Regions from separate parts of the uncultured Porticoccus sp. genome, predicted to be linked through region 3. Evidence: predicted binding sites of a transcription regulator. Region 3 holds the regulator's gene; each other region holds the start of a gene.
What was found. The regulator sigma-54, encoded in region 3, starts transcription at its own class of promoters, with help from an activator protein. The targets are predictions, from matches to a motif close to TGGCACANNNNTTGCNNT.
Positions count from the first base shown of each region.

Region 1: flgA (flagellar basal body P-ring formation chaperone FlgA) is a predicted target of sigma-54. The motif match lies at 3,718-3,735, and genes of this name have one in related genera.
Region 2: AACZ64_RS07480 (pilin) is a predicted target of sigma-54. The motif match lies at 2,370-2,387, and genes of this name have one in related genera.

Region 1 is NZ_CAXBHS010000008.1:5,898-12,996, reverse strand. It holds gene flgF (flagellar basal-body rod protein FlgF) at 1-738, opposite strand, end outside; gene flgE (flagellar hook protein FlgE) at 756-2,021, opposite strand; gene AACZ64_RS08520 (flagellar hook assembly protein FlgD) at 2,064-2,738, opposite strand; gene flgC (flagellar basal body rod protein FlgC) at 2,765-3,178, opposite strand; gene flgB (flagellar basal body rod protein FlgB) at 3,181-3,564, opposite strand; gene flgA (flagellar basal body P-ring formation chaperone FlgA) at 3,858-4,478, shown strand; gene flgM (flagellar biosynthesis anti-sigma factor FlgM) at 4,572-4,871, shown strand; gene AACZ64_RS08495 (flagellar protein FlgN) at 4,896-5,372, shown strand; gene AACZ64_RS08490 (flagellar brake protein) at 5,392-6,084, shown strand; gene AACZ64_RS08485 (GGDEF domain-containing protein) at 6,257-7,099, shown strand, end outside.
Region 2 is NZ_CAXBHS010000006.1:142,010-149,108, reverse strand. It holds gene AACZ64_RS07490 (type II secretion system F family protein) at 1-283, opposite strand, end outside; gene pilB (type IV-A pilus assembly ATPase PilB) at 287-2,023, opposite strand; gene AACZ64_RS07480 (pilin) at 2,444-2,923, shown strand; gene AACZ64_RS07475 (sulfatase-like hydrolase/transferase) at 3,050-5,149, shown strand; gene AACZ64_RS07470 (hypothetical protein) at 5,213-6,811, shown strand; gene rffA (dTDP-4-amino-4,6-dideoxygalactose transaminase) at 6,879-7,099, opposite strand, start outside.
Region 3 is NZ_CAXBHS010000007.1:141,677-148,775, reverse strand. It holds gene AACZ64_RS08325 (HAD-IIIA family hydrolase) at 1-367, shown strand, start outside; gene lptC (LPS export ABC transporter periplasmic protein LptC) at 372-953, shown strand; gene lptA (lipopolysaccharide transport periplasmic protein LptA) at 943-1,446, shown strand; gene lptB (LPS export ABC transporter ATP-binding protein) at 1,447-2,172, shown strand; gene AACZ64_RS08305 (RNA polymerase factor sigma-54) at 2,297-3,748, shown strand; gene raiA (ribosome-associated translation inhibitor RaiA) at 3,769-4,056, shown strand; gene ptsN (PTS IIA-like nitrogen regulatory protein PtsN) at 4,062-4,520, shown strand; gene rapZ (RNase adapter RapZ) at 4,533-5,393, shown strand; gene AACZ64_RS08285 (HPr family phosphocarrier protein) at 5,419-5,700, shown strand; gene mgtE (magnesium transporter) at 5,852-7,099, shown strand, end outside.

The DNA.
Region 1 (7,099 bases), on a different contig from region 3:
GCTTATTCTCATCAATGCCGCAGAAGAGCTATCCAGCTCCTCGGCAGTTTTGATCATTTTTACGTGACTCTCGAACTGACGTGCCAACTCGATCATTCTCACCATGGATTCCACGGTATTCACATTGCTGCTCTCCAGCGACCCCGGGATCAGCCTTATGTTCGCGTCTTCAACTGCAGGCTCTTCCCCCTGAAGGCGAACCAGACCGTCTTCACCTTTCGTGAGCAGAGACGGGTCGGGATTTACTACTCTGATGCGATCAAATTCCACCAGAGTATTGGGATCTTCTCCGAGGGGAACGATAGAGATAGTGCCATCGGTACCAATGCCCAGTTGCGAATAAGGTGGCAAAGCAATAGGGCCCGCCTTACCGAGAACGGATTGCCCGGCACCGTTGGTTAACTGGCCGAACGAATCGATACGCAGGTCGCCACGTCGAGTCAGCGCTTCTGAACCATCCGGGGCCTGCACCGCCATCCAGCCTTCTCCATTGATCGCCACATCCAGATCACGGCCGGTAGCGGTAATCACGCCTTCACGAAAATCGACTCCCTGGCTCCTGATTCCTGCATAAGCGCGACTCTCATGACCGGCACCCGAAAGATAAGCGCTGCGTGCCGCAACCAGATCAGCACGAAAACCGGTGGTCGACGCGTTGGACAGGTTATGGCTATTCGCTGCCTGAGCCAGCATGGTTTCCCTGGCACCGGAAGCGGCTATATAGACGAAATGATCCATGGCTCAATCACTACCTGCTAGCGGATATTAATAACGGTTTGTGTAATCGCATCTTCTGTCTGAATCACCTGGGCATTTGCCTGAAAATTGCGCTGGGCAATAATCATATTCACTAACTGCTCGGTAATTTCCACATTGGAATCTTCCAGCGCCCCGGACTGAATCACCCCCAACCCGGAGCTGCCAGGTTCACCCAGGGTTGCCGCACCAGATGAGAAAGTCTCCGCCCAACTGGTACCGCCGAGAGGTTGGAGACCATTTGGGTTGGCAAACCCTGCAATAGCCACCTGTCCCAGTGCGCGAGCCTGGCCATTGGTGTAACGCGCAAAGGCAACCCCGGTATTATCAATTTCCAGCCCACGCAGCTGGCCCGTAGTAAAGCCATCCTGAACAATCGTACTGACTGCAAAATCAGACCCAAACTGAGTACCCTTGGATAAGGAAACAGTAAAGCTCTGAGCACTGGCACCTGTGGGTGCGCCTGCGGAGTTAAGGGGTGTCCAACCAGCAATATTGACCTCTACCGGCAAGGTGGCAGGATCAAATTGACCGTTTGACTGGAACGTCAGCGTATCTGGTCCAGACGTTGTCACACCATCAACCAGCGTATGAACTTCCCACTGGTTAGCCGTTGATGTTTTCACAAAAAACGTACTTAACACGTGAGGGTTGCCCAGTTCGTCGTAAATCGTTGTAGAGCTGGTGGCATTGAAAGAATTACTGTCAGGACTGGTGGGGGGCACAGCAAAAGCATCGAAGGGCCCGCCAAAAGGAACCAGCGGTGCAGTCTCTCGCGAGTCAAGATTTAGCGTAATGTCTACTGAACCAGTGGGGTTGGGCTCAATCAGGGAGGTGTCCAACTGCAAATCACCCAACTGCCCGTTGATATTTCCCAGGTTATCGGCTTGAAAAGCCTGGAGCCTCTGGCCTTCGCTCGTCACGATAAGACCTTCACGGTTCACCTGAAAGTTGCCCGCACGGGTATAAGTCGATGCGCCCTCATCGCTCAGCAAAAAGAACCCGCTACCGTTAATGGCCAGATCAAGCGCATTATTGGTGAAGCTGATATTCCCCTGGGTAAATTCCTGGGTTACTCCGGCCAGACTGACGCCTTTACCAATGGCATTACCACCAGCACCCAACAGGCTGGTGGCATACACATCAGAAAATTCCGCCCGTGATAACTTGAACCCGGTAGTGGAACTGTTTGCAATATTGTTACCGACCACCCCCAAATCCGCGCTTGCCGCCTTGATGCCCGATACTGCTGTACCAAATGCCATGTTTTATCTCCTGACCTTGCGTCACTGAATTTCCAGATTTATTTAATGAAAGCTTTTTACGGATGATATCGAGACCTGGCTACCATCCGCCAGGTTTAGCAATACGCCACTACCGTCGCCGGCCACACTGACTGACTCGACCCGCTGGCGGGGATAAACCGACACGGCTTCGTTCTGACCATCTATCCATGCCTCCGCGCTCAAACGATAGCGGCCGGGCGCAACGGTATTCCCCTCAGCATCGGTTCCATCCCAGCTGACGTTCAGGTTACCCTGCTCAGTCGCACCGAAAGATCTGCTATAAATGAGCTGGCCACTCTGATCCTGGACATAGAGCTTCAAACTGGTGGCGTCCCCAGGCAGCGCAACCGTTGCGTTGAGCTCACCCCCCTCTTCCGCCAAGTAACCCATATTTGAGCTGGTGGATACTTCCTGTCCTACCAGGCCCGCTGCCTGCAGGGCCTGATTGGCATACAACACTGACGACAGGCCGCTAAACCCGCCCTGCAGGTCCTGAATACCCGACACAGTGCCAAACTGGGCAAGCTGACTGATAAATTCCAGATTATCCATGGGCTTGGTTGGGTCCTGATTCTCAAGCTGCGTAACCAGCAGCGTCATAAAATCTTCCTGTCCCAGTTCATTGGGATTATTCTTAATGGTTTCCCCTTGCACTGTGCTGGGGAAAAGCTCTGACAGACTGGCTACGCTACTCATAATCATTCCTTCCTGATGCTTATCGCTTAACGACCCAGACTCAAGGTCCTGAGGATGAGCTGTTTGGTTGTATTCATTGCCTCGACACTGCTTTGATAGGAGCGGGAGGCAGAAATCATATTTGCCATCTCTTCTACGATGTTCACATTAGGCATGTAGATAAAACCATTTTCGTCCGCCATCGGATGCGACGGCATGTATTCCTGACGGGCCGCAAGCTTGGATTCCACCATTCCGGAAACCCGTACACCAACTGCGTCACTACTGCCACTTACCGCATCGTAAGCAGAAGTAAAAACCGGGTATCTTGCCCGGTATGCAGTCTCTGCACTGCCACTCACCACGTCGGCATTTGCCATATTGCTCGAAATGGCGTTTAACCTGACACTCTGTGCGGAGAGGGCCGTACCGGAAATATCAAAGACATTAAACAGACTCATAGTCACTCTCCACGCAGTGTCTGCAATGTGGATTTGATTCGGGCACCAAGGAAATCAAGACTGGCCTGATAGCGAATCGCGTTCTCCATAAATGCCCCATGCTCACGATCTGTTTCAACCGTATTCCCGTCCAGTGACGGCTGAACAGGAACCCGGTACATCCCCTCTTCCTTATCGATACCGTTCACGGTCATGTGGGCTTTATTGGTTTGCAACAATTCGTAGTCCCCTGTGGCCCGACCAAGCGCAGCCTGAAAATCAATGTCTTTTGCCTTGTACCCAGGAGTATCCGCATTGGCCAGATTCGCGGAGATCATTTCTGTACGCTGCGAACGCAGCGCCAGGACCGACGGAGAGATACCAAAAACTTTGTCAATTACATTCATTTATTCAAACCTCTACCCTTTTCCTATACAGATTGCGTGCCAACATATTTAATTCTTTTATTTCAATGACTTAAATAAAATTAACGGCAACACTGACAGCCGATCCATCGGCAACCCTTCACCCCGGCGGCAAAGTTTGCCGCCCATGACAACTGGCACGGTTAATGCTTAAACAAGGGGGAACTCATTATTTTCCAGAGCAAATGACAAAAATTTGGCGCTTCCAGTTGTTACCCTGCCTGCTACTGTCAGCTATCTGCCAGGGAGTTTTTTCAAATCAGGGTAATCAATCTTTGCAAAGCATCACGGATACCGTTGTTCTTGCCGGTAAAAGAAGAGCCCAGGCTCTCGGCTATGACAATGTGAAGGTCCAGGTTCGCCCTCTGGATGAACGACTAAGGTTGCCCGACTGCGAACAACCTCTGGATACCTTTATGCCACCGGGAGCCCCTTCCCTCGGTGCCGTTAATGTTGGTGTGCGCTGTGCGTCCAGCCAACCCTGGACAATTTATGTGCGCGCACATATCTCTGCCCAACGGGCAGTACCGGTGCTGGCAAGACCGTTGGCACGCAACACTATAATCAGTGAGGCCGATCTCACTGTTATTGACCAGCCCATCGATATGGCCATCAGTGGCGTTGTCTACGAAGTGGAGCAGATTATCGGGATGGAGCTAACGAGATCACTCGACGCTGGCTCCACAATAGGAGTCAATCAACTCAGACCCCCGAAAGTGATCAAACGGGGCCAACAGGTCACACTGGTCGCCGGGGCCGGTAATTTGCAGGTGCGAATGCAGGGCAAAGCCTTGGGAGACGCCACAGCGGGTGAACGTGTACGTGTAACAAACCTGAGCAGTAACCAGCAGGTGGAAGGTGTTGCCAATTCCGACGGGACTGTAAGCGTGCCATAATAGCACCCAGTATGTGCACTAAAGTTTTTCTATTTTTTGCCGCTATGATTCAGGAGAGATGGCCTACCAGCTATGAAACCTATAGAGAGTGACATGAACATCAAACCCACCAGAGCTGACCTGAACCAGGGTTCGCAGCGAGCTGGCAGCACATCCGAAAAATCACGCACCGATTCTCGGGACGGCGCATCGTCCACAGGGCAAAACGATAGCGTCACACTGACCACTGCAGCAACGGAAATGCTCAAGCTGGAAGCAAGCCTGTCCCAAATCCCTGACATTGACAGCCAGCGGGTCAATGCGATTAAAACGGCGATAGCCGATGGCCAGTATCAGATTGATACTGACAAAATTGTCAAAAAGCTGCTGCAAACCGAGCGGGACCTTTTATAACTTATGGATCACGGGTTATAGCTTATGGATCACGAGCCGGAAAAGAATTTCGCCAACTTGCTGGTTTCAGAGCTAAACCAATTGTCTTTATTGCTTGATGTTCTGACAAGAGAAACCGAAGCGCTCCTCTCAACCGATATTAGTGAGATCGAGGCTCTTACCGAGGAGAAAAACCGGTTGTTGGACTCCCAGCGCCATGCAACCCATGCCCGGGAACAATTCATGCAGAAAATGACTGGAAGCAAGGGCCGGGAGGGTATGGAAAAATTGGCCTCGGATAGTATCAACCCAAAACCGTTAATGGCCACCATTAACGATCTAAACGACCTGGCAACACGCTGCCAGGAGATAAACCGCCACAACGGCAAGCTCATTCTAAAACAACAGCGTTATGCCACCAGCGCACTCAACATTCTGCGTCAGGAAAATACCACACCCACCTACTCCAACCAGGGGGATAAGGTTTCGGCCACCAGCACACGCTCATTCGGAAAAGCCTGAGCTAATGGACACCCGGACAATGACTGACACCGTTTTTTCAGCGGATTCAATTACCGCTCTGCTGAAAAATTTTCAGCAGGCCCGGCTGCCACTACAGGTGGGATTCGGCAAAAAGAATGTTACTCACACCTCCTATCTGGTCAGCATGACAGACAACTGGTTGCATATAGACCAGCTGATCCCCAAGGAAGGCAACAAACAACTCAAACCCGGCGACGACCTGACGATACGGGTGAGCCATGGCGGCACCCTTTACCAATTCAAATCCAGACATCTGTCCCCGACCATTGAGAAAGACGGCTTTCCCTGTCACAAGATCGCCTTCCCCCAACAGCTTGATTTTTCAGAGCAACGCACCAGCTTCAGGGTGCCGATACGAAGGGAGCAGGCACCCTCGGTTAACATATTGACCCACGACGGACAAAGGCTTCGTGCGCAGCTCGAAAACATTTCAGATAACGGTCTCTGCATCAGATTACATGTACCGCAAGCGATCAGTGACACACAGCTCGTCCATTGCGAAATCAACTTTACTGACTTCGAGCCCTTATCACTCGACGCTCAGGTCAGGCACAATAAAGCCGCCCCGCAGGTACCAGCCAGCAGAATTGGTATGGAGTTCAGCTCACTATCCAGTTTAACTCGCAAACAACTCAACCAATGGTTGATGAAATTGCAACGGCATCATATCCGCACTGGCCTGCCGGCCTGAAAACCGTCAATTTTCCGTCTACCAGACAGCCGAAAAATACAAACAAATAAACTCGCCATTTATTTGTCAAAGAATATGTGATGCATCATAATGGTTTGTCGTTGTCTCATGCGCACTATCCATCAGAATTTGAGCCACTCTTCATTCGGCTTACCATGGACATATCTGTTTTATGGAAAAAGTAATACCGATAAACACTTCGCAAAACGCAGTGAAATCCTCGGCGGATCGTTCGCCAAAAAACCAACCATCTCATCAAGTGATCTCCGACAAAAACCAGTTGAGGCTTCACCAAAGGCTTCAGGGTTCACTTGATCTCGGCTCCCTGATCAATCACTTTTTCGTTTGGTTAAGCGAGCAACAACCCTTGAGTAGCGTTGAATATGTTTATCCTGATGAGGATATCTCTCTGATATCGGGGTCACTGCGGGTTCATCAGGCCCACTACACTTTGAGACTACAAAAACGTTACCTGGGGGAATTGACCATCAGCAGCCAAAAACGCTTCTCTGAACAGGATCTGTTTGTTCATGAACAAAGTATTGGTTACCTTGCTCACTACCTGAAAAATGCCCTGGACTTCCGGGCAATGGAAAAAATGGCCTTCTATGATGCGTTAACCGGTGTCATGAACAGAAAATCACTGGACGAACTACTACCCAAAGAAACCAAACGAGCTGAGCGGCATGGTTATCATCTGTCAGTCATGATGATTGATATTGATAATTTCAAAATAATCAACGATCAGGTCGGTCATATCGGCGGTGATCAGATACTAAAACACGCATCAAAAGCCATCAGGCAAGTACTGCGTATTTCGGATCTCCCCTTTCGTTTTGGAGGAGATGAATTTGTGCTGATATTACCTAACACAGATCTTGTTGGCGCCCACAGTGCCGCAAAACAGATCATGTCATCCTTAGGCAACTCGGCTGTTGAAATAAACAACCACAGCATTACGCCGAGAGTCAGTATCGGTTTGGCCTCATATCGTCATGGAGAGCATCACGAAGAG
Region 2 (7,099 bases), on a different contig from region 3:
TATCGGCACCTTCGCCGACCAGATCAAAGCTCTGTACCAGCGGTACACCGGCGCGCATCATGGTGGCCAGCTGACGGGTAAAAATCGCGATATCCTGGGGTTTGACGGGTTTCTGACCTGTGAACAGGGGCTTGGCCTTTTTCTTGACCCGGCTGGCGGCAATGCCCTGCTTGCGGAGCTGGGCCTTCACCATCACTGCGCTACTCGCCTTCAGTTCGCCCTGGATGGGCTTGCCTCTTTTATCCTTTCCCTTGTAGGTATAGACCTGTGCCGTTGTTGCCATGGATTAGTCCTTGGTTACCCGATTAGCCTCTTCCAGGCTGATTATACCTTCGCCCGCGCGACGAAGTGCCGACTGGCGCAAAGTTCTGAAGCCTTCTTCGATGGCCGCCTGTTCAATTTCAATCGAATTGCCACCTTCCATAATCAGCCGGGCTATTTTGGGGGTTACTTTCAACACCTCGTAAACCCCCACCCGTCCTTTGTAACCGTTGGTACATTTCGGGCAGCCGACCGGGTGAAACAGGGTCAGCTCCTCCAGGGGGCGGCCAATGGTCTCAAAACCCTCATCGATCAGGATGTTATGGGGTATATCGTCAGCGGGCTTTTTGCAATGCACGCAGAGTCGCCTGCCCAACCGCTGGGCAATAATCAGGTTCACCGAGGTGGCCACGTTAAATGCGGGTACGCCCATATTGAGCAGTCGGTTGAGAGTTTCCGGGGCACTGTTGGTGTGAAGGGTGGACAACACCAGGTGACCGGTCTGGGCTGCCTTGATGGCGATTTCGGCGGTATCCAGGTCGCGAATCTCACCCACCATGATCACATCCGGATCCTGTCGAAGGAAAGCCCGCAGCGCCTCCGGGAAAGTGAGTTTCACCTTGTAATTGATCTGTACCTGGTTGATGCCCGGCATGTTGATTTCCACCGGATCTTCGGCCGTGGAGATATTGCGTTCGGTGGTGTTGAGAATATTCAGGCCGGTATACAGCGAGACGGTTTTACCGCTACCGGTGGGACCGGTCACCAGAATCATGCCCTGGGGTTGGTTCAGCACATCCAGATACATCTGCTTCTGGTCTTCTTCATAGCCGAGGTTTTCAATACCCACCTGGGCGCTGGTGGGATCAAGAATCCGCAGTACGATTTTCTCGCCGAACTGGGTGGGCAGAGTGTTCACCCGAAAATCGATGGCCCGGTTCTTTGAAATCCACAGTTTAATCCGGCCATCCTGGGGTACGCGACGCTCGGAAATATCCATTTGTGACATCACCTTCAGGCGCGCCGCCAGCCGTGGGGCCAGATTGGCCGGGGGCTTGGTAACTTCGCGAAGAATACCATCGGTCCTGAACCGCACCCGGTAGGTTTTTTCATAGGGTTCAAAGTGAATATCCGAACATCCCTGTTTGATGGCGTCCAGCAGCAGTTTATTGATAAACCGCACAATCGGGGCATCGTCTACATCGCTGGCGTCAATGCCAGTGCCGCCGCCTTTGTTATCCTCGTCGACGGCCTCAATATCCAGGTCATCGAGGTGCACATCATCCATGGTGCCGAGCGCATCGCCCATTTCATGTTCATCCTGCTCATGCAGGTAGGCATCCAGCGCCCGCTCCAGTTTGTCGTGTTCCACCAGCACCAGCTCAACGGACAGGCCGGTCTGAAAGCGCACCTCGCTTACTGCCTGGTGGTTGGTGGGGTCGCTCACTGCCAAAAACAGGCGGTTGGCCCGCTTGAACAGGGGCAGAACCTGGTGCTTGCGAATCAGCTTTTTCTCAACAAGCTCCTTCGGGCTGGCCTCAATGTTGTGGGCCGAGAGGTCGTAGAGTGGTGTGCCAAATTCATTGGCCGCAACTGCGGCGATCAGGCTGGGGGCCAACAGGTTATTGTGAGTCAGGTAATGCACCAGGTTGGACTGGTCGCTTTCACATTCAGCCAGTGCCTGCACGGCAACGTTTTCTTCCAGCAACTGATCCGTTACCAGACGTTTGGCCAAGCCTTTCAATGTATCGGTTTGTTTCATAGGCGGACAGATACTCAACGGCGCAAATAAGTAGAAACAGCAGTAGAACCAGCCGTGATGTTAATACAAGGTGACGGCGGGAGCCATAGCTGGGCGCAGGGCATTAGTCTCATTGGTTACGGCGCAACGGATTAGTGGTGGGCTGCGCAACCGGGTTGGTGATTGATAGAGGCTGATTCACGCCCGGATTCACAATCTGGTTCGGGGTGCCGGTCCGGAAGATCGGCGCTGGTGGAGGATATTGTCACCGGCTGAATGCGGCATGACTGCCGGGTCTGGTTATAAACTGACAAAAATTGTCAGTCTGCGGTGAGCTCAAACCCTTGATGTCCGCAGACCCGTTCTTTGGCACGGTAAATGCTAGACATATACCCTGCAATAACGCCAAATGGCATATCGTTATTTCATGGGAGAAATACAATGAAGAAAGTACAACAGGGTTTTACCCTTATCGAACTGATGATCGTGGTCGCGATTATCGGTATTCTGGCCGCCGTGGCACTGCCCGCCTACCAGAGCTACGTGATCAAGGCCAAAATGTCCGAAGTGATCCTGGCCACCAGCCAGTGTCGCACCACGATATCTGAGGTCTACCAGACTGCCTCTGATTCAACTTCCATTCCCGGCAGTAATGGATGGGGTTGTGGTGAGGGCAGTGGTCCTGGCGGCAACGGTATTAGCCAATACGTGGCCAGCATTGCGACAAGTCCTGACGGGGTGATCACAGTCACAACCCAAGGCTTTAATGACTCCGATGTTGACGGCGGAACAATTACCTTGACACCCGAACTTGCCAATTCTGTTACAATGACATCGTCAAATGTGGGTAATCAGGTGTTCAGGTTCAAATGTGAACCTGGCACTCTCAATACCCAATACTTGCCCGGTTCCTGCAAGTAGGTTTACTGGAGTGCAGTGAATGGGGTGGTTGACCCGTTCCATTCGCCATTGCAACAAGCAAAACCCTGCCTGGTTCCAATCAGGCAGGGTTTTTTAATGAATGATGATTACCACCAACAGATGTAGATGATGATGACGGATACTCCCGAGACAGAGGCCATCCAGTCCACCAGCCTGGACCAGCAAGCACCTCCACCGCGCCGACCAATTACACTCTATGCCTGGTTGATTCTGGGCTTTCTGGTGGTGGTGTTGGTGGCCAACTTTTACCAGGTGCTGATTGTGGCGCCGGATCAGGTTGATATGAAGGCCTTTTACCATGCGTTGCTGGTCAGCCCCGGTTTCTGGTGGGACCTAGGCTACTTTGTGCTGGCCATGGTGGCCATTCATCTGGCCTGGCTGTTTTTACTGTGGTTGGCCTCCGCGGGCTGGCTGGGCCTGCCCGCGATCAGCCCGAAAAACCGCCAGTTGTTGCCGGTATTGCTGTTTCTGTTATCGGCGCTGCTGTTGCTGGTGTGGAGCAACCGGCGCTATCCGCAGATGCAGGGCAGCGGCTTTCTGAATCAAAGCCCCTGGTTAATGAGTGACGCGGTATTCGTCGGCCTGCTGGCGATCTTTGTCGTGGCGTTTGTTGTAAGCCTGGGCTTTCTGATCCGGCACAACGCCCGCGTCTGGGGCTCGGCCTGTGTGTTGGCTGTGGGCGCGTTTGGCACGATGTACGGGTTGAGCACCACAGCCGGCAATGCGCAATTTAATGGCGCTGTGATTAATAGTGCTGACGGGCCACCCAATATCTTTATTATCGGTATCGATTCCCTGCGTCCGGACCAGACCGGCTATTTTGGCAACACTACCGGTCTGACGCCCAATGTAGACAAATTTCTACAACAGAGCACCGTTTTTGAAAATGCTTACACGCCGTATGCCCGAACCTTTCCGGCGTGGATGAGCATTCTTACCGGTGCCGAGCCGGTCAGCCATAATGGCCGCTACAACCTGACTAACCATAAATATATGGACAAAAATCGCGCCCTGGGACGCTGGATGCAGGACAGTGGCTATCGCTCAATTTATGCGATGGACGAGAGGCGCTTCAATAACATTGATGAAACCTTCGGCTTCGATGAGGTAGTCGGCCCCGAGTACGGTGCACTCAACTTCATGTTGGGCGGTTTTGATCACCCGCTCGTCAATTTGCTCTGCAATACTGTGGCAGGTAAATGGTTGTTCCCGAATATGTATCTGAACCGGGGACGCGACATGAACTACGATCCCGAGCGGTACAGTCAGGCCATTCTGGATGCCGTGGTTCGTGAGCCGGATCAGCCGGTGTTTCTGGCCGCTCACTTTGTGTTGCCCCACTGGCCCTGGTTGTCACGGGAGTGGGAACCGCTGGAAGGTGAGCCCTACAGTGAAGACCCCGCTGAGCAGTCGTTTTACCGCTACCGCATGATGCTGAAACAGGTAGACCGGCAGTTCGGTCAGTTTATGGCGGATCTGAAGGCGACCGGTGCGCTGGATAATGCCTACGTGTTTTTTATGTCGGACCATGGTGACGGATTCGACCTGCCGGCCGATGAGTTAACAGCGGCGCGGGACGATGCCATATTTGAGGTATATAGCACCACCCGTGGCCACGCCACCAACCTGCTTAACTTGGGCCAGACCCGCGTGCTACTGGCGGCCAAAAGTTACGGCAACGACGATTTTGGCCCGGCGCTACGCGCCGGTAACGGCTCACTGATGGATATTGCTCCGACGATCTCAGAATTGCTGGACAACCGCTTTGCGGATAAATCGTTCGATGGCCTATCACTGCTTTCTACCACCGACAGGGAGTTATCAAACAGGCCTCTGTTTATGGAAACCGGGGTGATTGTCACCGAACTGACCAAGGACGAGATAGACAAAAAACGCCTACTGACCCAGACCGTGGGCATTTATGCCACCAATGCTGCCGGCAAGCTGGTTGTTCGAGATGACTTCCGGGACATGATTATCAGGAGCAAACACCGCGCCGTGGTGAAAGGCGACTGGCAGTTGACCCTGATCCCCAGCATGGGCGAGCACATGGTGCTGATTAACATCCCCGAAAAAAAATGGTGGTCGCTGGACCAGTATGAAGGTGATGTCGACACCGCCGGTATGCTTCGTGATCTATGCGAGCATTATAAGAACGACGTCGGGTTTGATACGGCGGGGGTGTGTGCGAAGGCAGGTCAATAAGCATGAGCAATGGTTATTTGGAAGCCCAAACTTTTTATGGATACCTAAATTTCTAGGGAAGTTATGGATATTTTAAGAGGCAATAAACGCTTTTATACGTTTCTTGTATTTTTGGGTTTTTTCATTCTTGCTTGTATTCTTAATTGGGATGCTCGTTACGAAAAGCCTGTGTGGGATACGGCAGCTGGCGTCTTTGCTCCTGCAATTTATCTCTATGAAACAGGATTTGATTTTTACAGTTTGCTGGAAGAGCCTGGATTTCGGCAAGCGGGTCCGAACGTGCACGTGTATACACCTATCACTATTATAACGGCGGCAGTGATGTGGTTGTTCAATGGAGATACTGAGTTTGTCTACCTATCGCTTCATATAATCCAGTTTCTTCTGACCGGGTTGGTGTTGGCTGTCGTGTTTACTCTGAGTCGGTCAATTTTTGGCATTTACACTTCGTTGTTTGTGACAGCTGCGGTCATGCTCTTTCCGCCTTTTCTGATTCAATCAAGATATATGTATATGGAGATCGGAGGAAGTCTATGTGTCATCCTCGCCTTCTCAAATTGGGTTAAGCAGAATCATTTTTGGGCAGCGATTGCTGCAATTGCAGCCTGTTTGGTCAAGTCATCAGGATTACCAATAATAATATGTCTTTCTTTATTATTTATGCTCGAAAAAGATGGGCGGACCAAGCGCGTGTTTTATGTGGCTATGATGGTGATATCGGGTGTTGGCATTGAGCTGTTGCGCTGGATGCAAAAGGCCAATACAGCGTCAGTCAACAATACAGATTATACAGGCTATTTAATTCATCAGTTTCATGGCCGGCTGTCGCAGACACCGGATTTCTATCTGATATTGCTCTTTCTTATTATTGGAGGATGGTGGTATTTACTAAAAAACAGAGATACTTTCAAAAGGAAATTTGTGCTTGGTGATCAGGAAGATGGGGATTTAGATTTCGAGAGAAGGGTTTTGCTCGGCGGCGTATTGATGATAAGTGCCTTCGTGGGTTTTATCGCGGTAGTCCCGTTGTCCGGTATGGAATTTTACCCGCTCACAAGGTACTACATCTGGATTTGGCCTGTAATGGTTATAACACTTGTTGCCCTGATACTAATATCTTTCAGAAGTGGTGAGTTGCAGCAAGAAAATAAAAACGGTGGCCTTGCTGTGAAAGTCTTCGTCAAGATTATTATCGTCGTGATGATAGGCTTTTTTTGGAGCAATAAATCAGGGGAATACTATCCGAATTATGGTAAAGATATTACGGCATTTTCTATTGCCGAAAGAAGTATGGAATATAAATCATTCAATGAAATGCAAAGCGCCCTGATTAAGTCAGCAGAAGGAATAAATGACCGGAATGTCTATCTGAATCTTTTCGATACCTTTTATACATCAAGTCCAATAATGGGGTACATCGACCACGAGAAAGAAAATTTTAAATACATTGTGACATACCATGATAACCCGGCTGACCTGCGTGAATATCCTGACAACTTTGCCTTGGTATTGAGCAATGTGTCTCATGGGGGGCAATATATGTCCGCTTTGATGCATCAAGCACTAAGGGCGCCTGATATGTATGAGGTGAAAATTCTGGATGACTATAATATCGACGGTTTTACGGGTTCGATTGTGGGCATCTCCAAGCTTCATGAGTAAATATCGCACAAGTTAGTCCGGACTGATTAAATCACTACCAGTATCTGTTGACCCGCATCCAGAAAAATCAAGATACTGCATCAGACAACACATTGATTATTTTTTCCTGTTGCGCCTCTGTTAAGCCAACCCACAGTGGTAAACGCACCAATCGCTCTGACTGCCGGTTAGTTACCTCCAGATCGCCCTGTGCACGGCCATATCGCTTTCCGGCCGGTGAGGAGTGCAATGGTACGTAATGGAAAACCGAGAAGACATCATTTCCCTTCAACTCATCAAGCACTTTTT
Region 3 (7,099 bases):
CAACGGCATCAAAGTCGGCATTATCACCGGCCGATCTTCAGCACTGGTGGCAAGACGGGCCGAAGAACTGGGTATCGATCTTGTCGTACAGGGAAGAGAGGACAAACTGACCGCTCTGGAAGACTTGCTGGTTACACACCCTTACCAGATGAACGAAATTGCCTTTCTCGGCGACGATCTTCCCGACCTGGCTGTCATCAGGCGGGTGGGCCTGGGGGTCGCCGTAGCGAATGCCCGGCCAATTATTGCTGAACACGCACTCTGGCAGACTACCGCCTGCGGTGGAGCCGGTGCTGTCCGGGAACTGGCCGAGCTGCTTTTGCAGGCTCAGGATAAACTGGAATCCACCTTTACGGACTACCTCTAGGCTTATGCGTAACATTTTGATGACTGCCATGCTGCTCGCCTCAACAGGGATTTTCCTGTTGTTCTGGCTGTCACCACCAGAGGTATTTCTGAACAAGCCAAGCGCCGATGTAGAAGAATTACCCAAAGCAGACAGTTATATGAACAATATTGATACGGTAAATTTTGACAGGGATGGCAACCGGGCTTACACCCTCACAGCCACGGAGGCACGCCACTTTAATCGCGGCAACCGACTGGAACTGGAGAACCCCGGCATGGTGTCTTACAGTGAGCCGAACGAGGGTTCGGAGCAGGCACCCCCATGGCATGTAACCTCCCAGAAAGGGACTATCTACAACGGGGGTGAACGGGCTGTCCTGTCCGGTGACGTCTATGCCAGGCAATCTGTTAAAAAAGGCGGCAAAAATGAATTTCTCACCAGCAAATTAACCATATTCCCTGAGACCAATATTGCCGAAACCGGCCTGCCTGTGACCATTAAAACGCCTCAGGGGGAGACCACTGGCACAGGCATGTGGGCAGATCTTAATGATGAGATATTCAAACTGCTATCAAAAGTAAAGGGGATTCACCGTGCGCCATAATTTATTCATTCTGCTGCTACTGGCAGCATGTCATTCCTCCAGTCTGGCGCTACCCAGCGACGCACAACAGCCTATCAATATTGAGTCGGACAGAGCCGAACGATATGAAAAAACCGGTACAACGATCTACGAAGGCGCTGTCGTTATTACCCAGGGAACCATCAAAATTCACGCGGACAAAGTCACCGTCTACACGGCAAATAACCAGGTCGTCCGAATTGTCTGTGTGGGAGAACCTGCCCGCTACCAACAACAACCGAACCCCAACGACAACATGATGTACGCCAAGGGCGACACTATTGAATACCATCTGGCCAGTGACCGTATCGACCTACTGAAAAATGCCAGCGTTGAGCAAAATGGCACCGTTATCACCGGTGAAAAAATCAACTATGACCTGAAGGCAGAGGTGGTCAAGGCGAGCAGTGGCGACAATCCCCGCCAGCGAATCCAGATGGTCATTCCACCCAACAAGCAAAAGGATGCAAACTAAATGGCTATCCTTAAAGCGTCAAACCTGGTCAAAAGCTATAAAAGAAGGCCGGTGATTCGCGATGTATCCCTCACCGTCGAAAGCGGTGCGATTGTCGGATTGCTCGGGCCTAACGGCGCTGGCAAAACCACCTGTTTTTACATGATTGTCGGGCTGGTTCATCAGGATGGCGGCTCTGTTTATATCGATGATGAAGACATCACTTCTCTGTCCATGCACGGCAGGGCGCGCAAGGGACTTGGCTATCTCCCGCAAGAGGCTTCCATTTTTCGCAAGATGACCGTGGAGAATAATATTCTGGCGATCCTGGAAACCAGAAAAGATCTCGACAAACAACAGCGTGCAAAAAAACTGGAACAGCTACTCCAGGAGTTTCATATCAGCCATATCCGCAACACCCTTGGCATGAGCCTCTCGGGAGGGGAACGTCGCAGGGTGGAAATTGCTCGAGCACTGGCCATTGAGCCAGCCTTCATTCTTCTGGATGAACCCTTTGCCGGGGTCGACCCGATTTCAGTCAACGATATCAAGCAGATCATCCGTCACTTACGCGATATAGGTATTGGTGTCCTGATCACAGACCACAACGTACGCGAGACACTCGATATCTGCGAGCATGCTTATATCGTTGGCGAAGGACAGGTTATTGCCGAGGGGCAGGCCACCGATATTGTCGCCAACCAGCAGGTACGGGATATCTATCTCGGCGAAGACTTTATGCTTTGATGGGACGTATCACCGCACAGCGATTGTGCAAAGCGGCACACATTTTGCTTGTCTCCCCCCCCGGAGGCAGACTACACTTTCCGTGTGAACATCTTCGTAACAACTCTCTATACGCAGTCATAACATGAAAGCCAGCTTGCAACTGAAAATCGGCCAGCAGCTGACGATGACCCCTCAGCTACAGCAGGCCATCCGTCTGTTGCAATTATCCTCTCTCGACTTGCACCAGGAAATCCAGCAGAACCTCTACGATAACCCGCTGCTTGAGCTTGCTGAAGAATCCGAGAATCTGGCCGCAGAAACCGCCACTGGGAAAGTTGAAGATATCGACAGTGCAACGCGTGATCTTAACAGCAGTGAATGGGACAGCAAAATACCCACTGACCTGCCAGTCGATGCCAACTGGGACGACATCTACCAACCCAGCACCACCATCAGAAACACCGGCGCGGATACACGCGATTTTGACAGCGTTCACAACGTCACAGAGTCGCTTCAGGACCACCTGATCTGGCAACTTAATCTGACGCCGATGTCTCCCAAGGATTACCTGATCGGTGAAATCATTATCGATTCAATTGATAGCCGGGGCATGCTGACGGCACCGGTTGAAGAAATCTGGGCTGCGCTGGACGACGAAATTGAGCTGGATGAAGTACTCGCTGTAGTGCACCGCATTCAGCAGTTTGACCCACCTGGTGTTGCAGCCACCGGCCTCGCCGAATGCCTTCTGATTCAGCTGAACCAGTTCTCTCCTGATACGCCGCTGATTAACGAGGCCATCCAGCTCGTCACTGACCACCTGGAACTGGTTGGACAGCGCAATTTTCGACAAATGGAAAAAATCACCGGTCTGTCCCACGAGATACTCGAGGGTGCCATCCTACTTATCCAGACATTGGCTCCCAACCCCGGTGACGCCATTCGAAACGATGATATCGAGTACGTGGTACCCGATGTTCGAGTCACCAAAGTCGATAATCACTGGAAAGTTTCCCTCAATGAGGACATCACTCCTCGCCTGAGTATCAATCAACAGTACGCGCAGCTGATTCGCAGAGCCGACTCCAGCCAAGACAACACCTTCCTCAAGAATCACCTCCAGGAAGCCAAATGGTTTCTGCGCAGCATGGAAAGCCGCAATGACACCCTGATGCGCGTCACCAGTTGCATCATTGAATTACAACAGGGCTTTCTGGAACAGGGACCCGTGGCGATGAAGCCCATGGTGCTGGCAGACATTGCCGAACGACTGGACCTGCACGAATCCACTATTTCGAGGGTGACCACCCAAAAGTACATCGACACACCGCAGGGTGTTTTTGAACTAAAGTATTTCTTCTCCAGCCACGTCTCGACCGACGCTGGCGGGGAGTGTTCATCAACAGCCATTCGCGCTATGCTGAAAAAAATGGTAAGCGCTGAAAATCCGGGCAAGCCCCTCAGCGATAACAAACTGACAGCACTGCTTCAGGAGATGGGTATTCAGGTTGCCCGACGCACTGTTGCCAAATATCGCGAGGGGATGGGCATCCCCTCTTCCAGCGAAAGAAAACGCTACAACCCCAACACCTAACACCTATTAAGGAGAACCGCATGCAATTGAACATCAGCGGACATCATCTCGATATCACTGATCCGATCAAAGACTATGTCACTACCAAATTATCCAAACTGGAGCGTCATCACGACGGTATCACCAGCACGAACGTGATTCTCTCAGTTGAAAAATTGATCCAGAAAGCTGAAGCAACAGTCCATGTTAGCGGCGGTGAATTCTTTGCCGATTCCGAGCATGAGGATCTTTATGCGGCTATCGACATGCTGACCGACAAACTGGATCGACAGCTAATCAAGCACAAGGAAAAGAACCGCGGTAGATAACACTCATGAAACTGATTGATGTACTCACCCCTGAAAACACCGTTGCCAGCGCCGAGGGCGGTAGCAAAAAAAGGGTACTGGAAAACCTTTCCGTCTTCCTGAAAGAACGCATGGAGGGGGTCAACGCAGACGATCTCTACCAGAGTCTGCTGGCAAGAGAGCGACTGGGCAGCACCGGGATAGGAGAAGGTGTTGCCATCCCCCACTGTCGACTGGCAGGCTGTGAAAAGATTACCGGAGCACTTGTCAAACTGGCTGATGCCGTCGATTTCGATGCTATCGATGGAGAGCCGGTAGACCTGATCTTTGCACTGATCGTTCCCGAGGAGCAAAACGACGAACACCTGCAGGTCCTCTCTTCCATCGCCGAATTACTTCAGGACGAAACGGTTCGCAATGCATTGCGACAGGCCGGCAGTGATCAAGACCTCTTTCGGATAGCAACCGGCAATGATGGCGACTGAGGCGAAAGGCTAATGCGACTGGTGGTGGTAAGTGGGCGTTCTGGATCCGGCAAGAGTACCGCACTGAACGTCCTCGAAGATGTCGGTTTTACCTGCATTGACAATCTTCCCGCCAGTTTGCTTCCCGGCCTTTTTCAGAAAGCCATCAACGCCAAGAACCAGCATTGGCTGGAAAAAATTGCGGTGGGAATTGATGTCCGCAACCTGGGCGAAGACCTTGACCAGCTTCCAAAAATTCTTGCGGAGCTGAAGCATTCGGGCATCAACTATGAAGTGCTTTTCCTCGATGCCAGAAATTCCGTCATCATCCAGCGTTTCAGTGAAACACGCCGCAAGCACCCACTAACCAACGACCGGGTAGATATTAACGAAGCCATAGAACTTGAGACCACCCTGCTGGACCCAATCGCCTCAATTGCAGATCGCAGAATTGATACCAGCACCATGACCCTGCACCAGCTACGCGATGTCATCAAGCAGCAAATTGCTCCCCACACCAGGGACGACATGGCTATCATGTTTGAGTCCTTTGCCTTTAAACGCGGAGTACCAGTCAACGCGGATTTTGTCTTTGACGTTCGCTGCTTGCCAAACCCCCACTGGAAACAGGAGTTAAGGCCCTTTACCGGCAACGACCAACCAGTGATCGAATTTCTCGAATCGCAACCGGAAGTCATCGACATGACGAATGACATCAAGCAGTTCCTGTCCCGCTGGACACCGTCATTTCTTGCCAATAATCGCAGTTATCTAACCATTGCAGTGGGCTGCACCGGGGGGCAGCACCGCTCAGTCTACATATCCAGCGTTCTAGCCAGACATTTCAGCAACACCATGCCGAATGTACAGGTCCGGCACAGAGAACTGTCCTGACGGGCGCCATCACGGGAGGGCTGTTATGTCAAAAATCATCTGTACAGAAATCACCATTGTCAACCGTCTCGGGCTGCATGCTCGAGCAGCCGCAAAACTGGCTTCGACTGCCGGAAAATATGGCTGCGCCATCAAAACCGGGCGCAGTCCCGACAAACTGGTGGACGCCAAAAGTGTGATGTCACTGATGTTGCTTGCCGCGACCCAAGGCACCTCTCTCCATTTCATTTTCGAAGGCAGTGATGCAGAGCGTGCCCATCGCGATATCGAACAGTTAATCGGCAACCGATTCGAGGAAGAGCACTAACCGCGCCGTCTACCAACCAGACCACTGTATAATTTTGTCACGCCCACCTATACACTATCCGCCTTCAAACTGACGGTCAGGGAAAACTTCTCAGATGCAGGGGCCTAACGAAAAATTCAGCCATTTGTCCAGGCTCGCCAGCATCAACGAAATGATGAATTCGAGCGATGTGCGCCTGCTTCGACACATGCTCAATAACCTTTCTCCCGGCGATATCGCCGACCAGATAGAGTCTGCACCACCTAAAGCCCGGCGGGTATTATGGGACCTGGTGGACCGGGAGCTGGAAGGCGAGGTAATCGGTGAGCTCAGCGAGGAACTCCGCGGTGAAATCCTTAGTGAAATGGAAAGTCACGAGGTCGCCTCACTTACTGAAGGCCTTGACCCCGATGACATTGCAGACATTCTGCAGCAACTTCCCGACCAGGTAATACCAGAAGTACTTCAGGCGATGAGCAGCCAGGATCGGCTGCGGGTAGAGCGAGTACTTACTTACAACGAAGATACCGCCGGCGGGTTGATGAACACGGACACCATCACTGTCCGACCCGACCTGACAATTGATGTGGTATTGCGTTACCTGCGTCGCCACGAAGAAATTCCGGATATCACCGATAATATTTTTGTGGTGAATCGGGAAGACACCTTTCTCGGCACATTACCGCTCACCAAACTGTTGACCGCGAGCCCCAATATCACTGTGCGCGAAATGATGGTAACTGATGCACAGGCCATCACAGCCGATATGCCGGATTCGCAGGTTGCACTACTGTTTGAAAAGAATGACTGGGTTTCAGCCCCAGTCGTAGGCCCGGACCACAAACTGCTTGGCCGAATCACCATCGATGACGTGGTAGACGTGATTATCGAGGATGCCGCCCACTCACTGTTGGGGTTGGCCGGTCTCAGCGACGAAGAAGAGACTTTTGCCTCGGTCAAGCGCACGGCGCCCCGTCGGGCCGTTTGGCTCGGGATGAATCTGATAACCGCTATCCTCGCCTCATCGGTGATCAACATTTTCGAAGCCACGATTGAAAAGGTCGTCGCACTGGCTATCCTGATGCCCATTGTCGCCAGCATGGGTGGCGTTGCTGGCAGTCAGACGCTCACCGTGGTTATTCGGGGCATGGCACTGGGACAAATCAGCAAAAACAATATGCGCTGGTTACTGAGCAAGGAATTTGCCGTCGGCGCTTTGAATGGCATGCTATGGGCACTGGTGATGGGCGGCGTTGCTGCTCTCTGGTTTAACGACCCGATCATAGCTTTCATCATTGCTGCCGCCATGGCCATCAACCTCATCTCCGCTGCTGTTGCAGGCACGTTGCTGCCGGTGTTTCTAAAAAAATGCCGTATCGACCCCGCTCTGGCGGGGAGCGTCGCGCTCACCACGGTTACA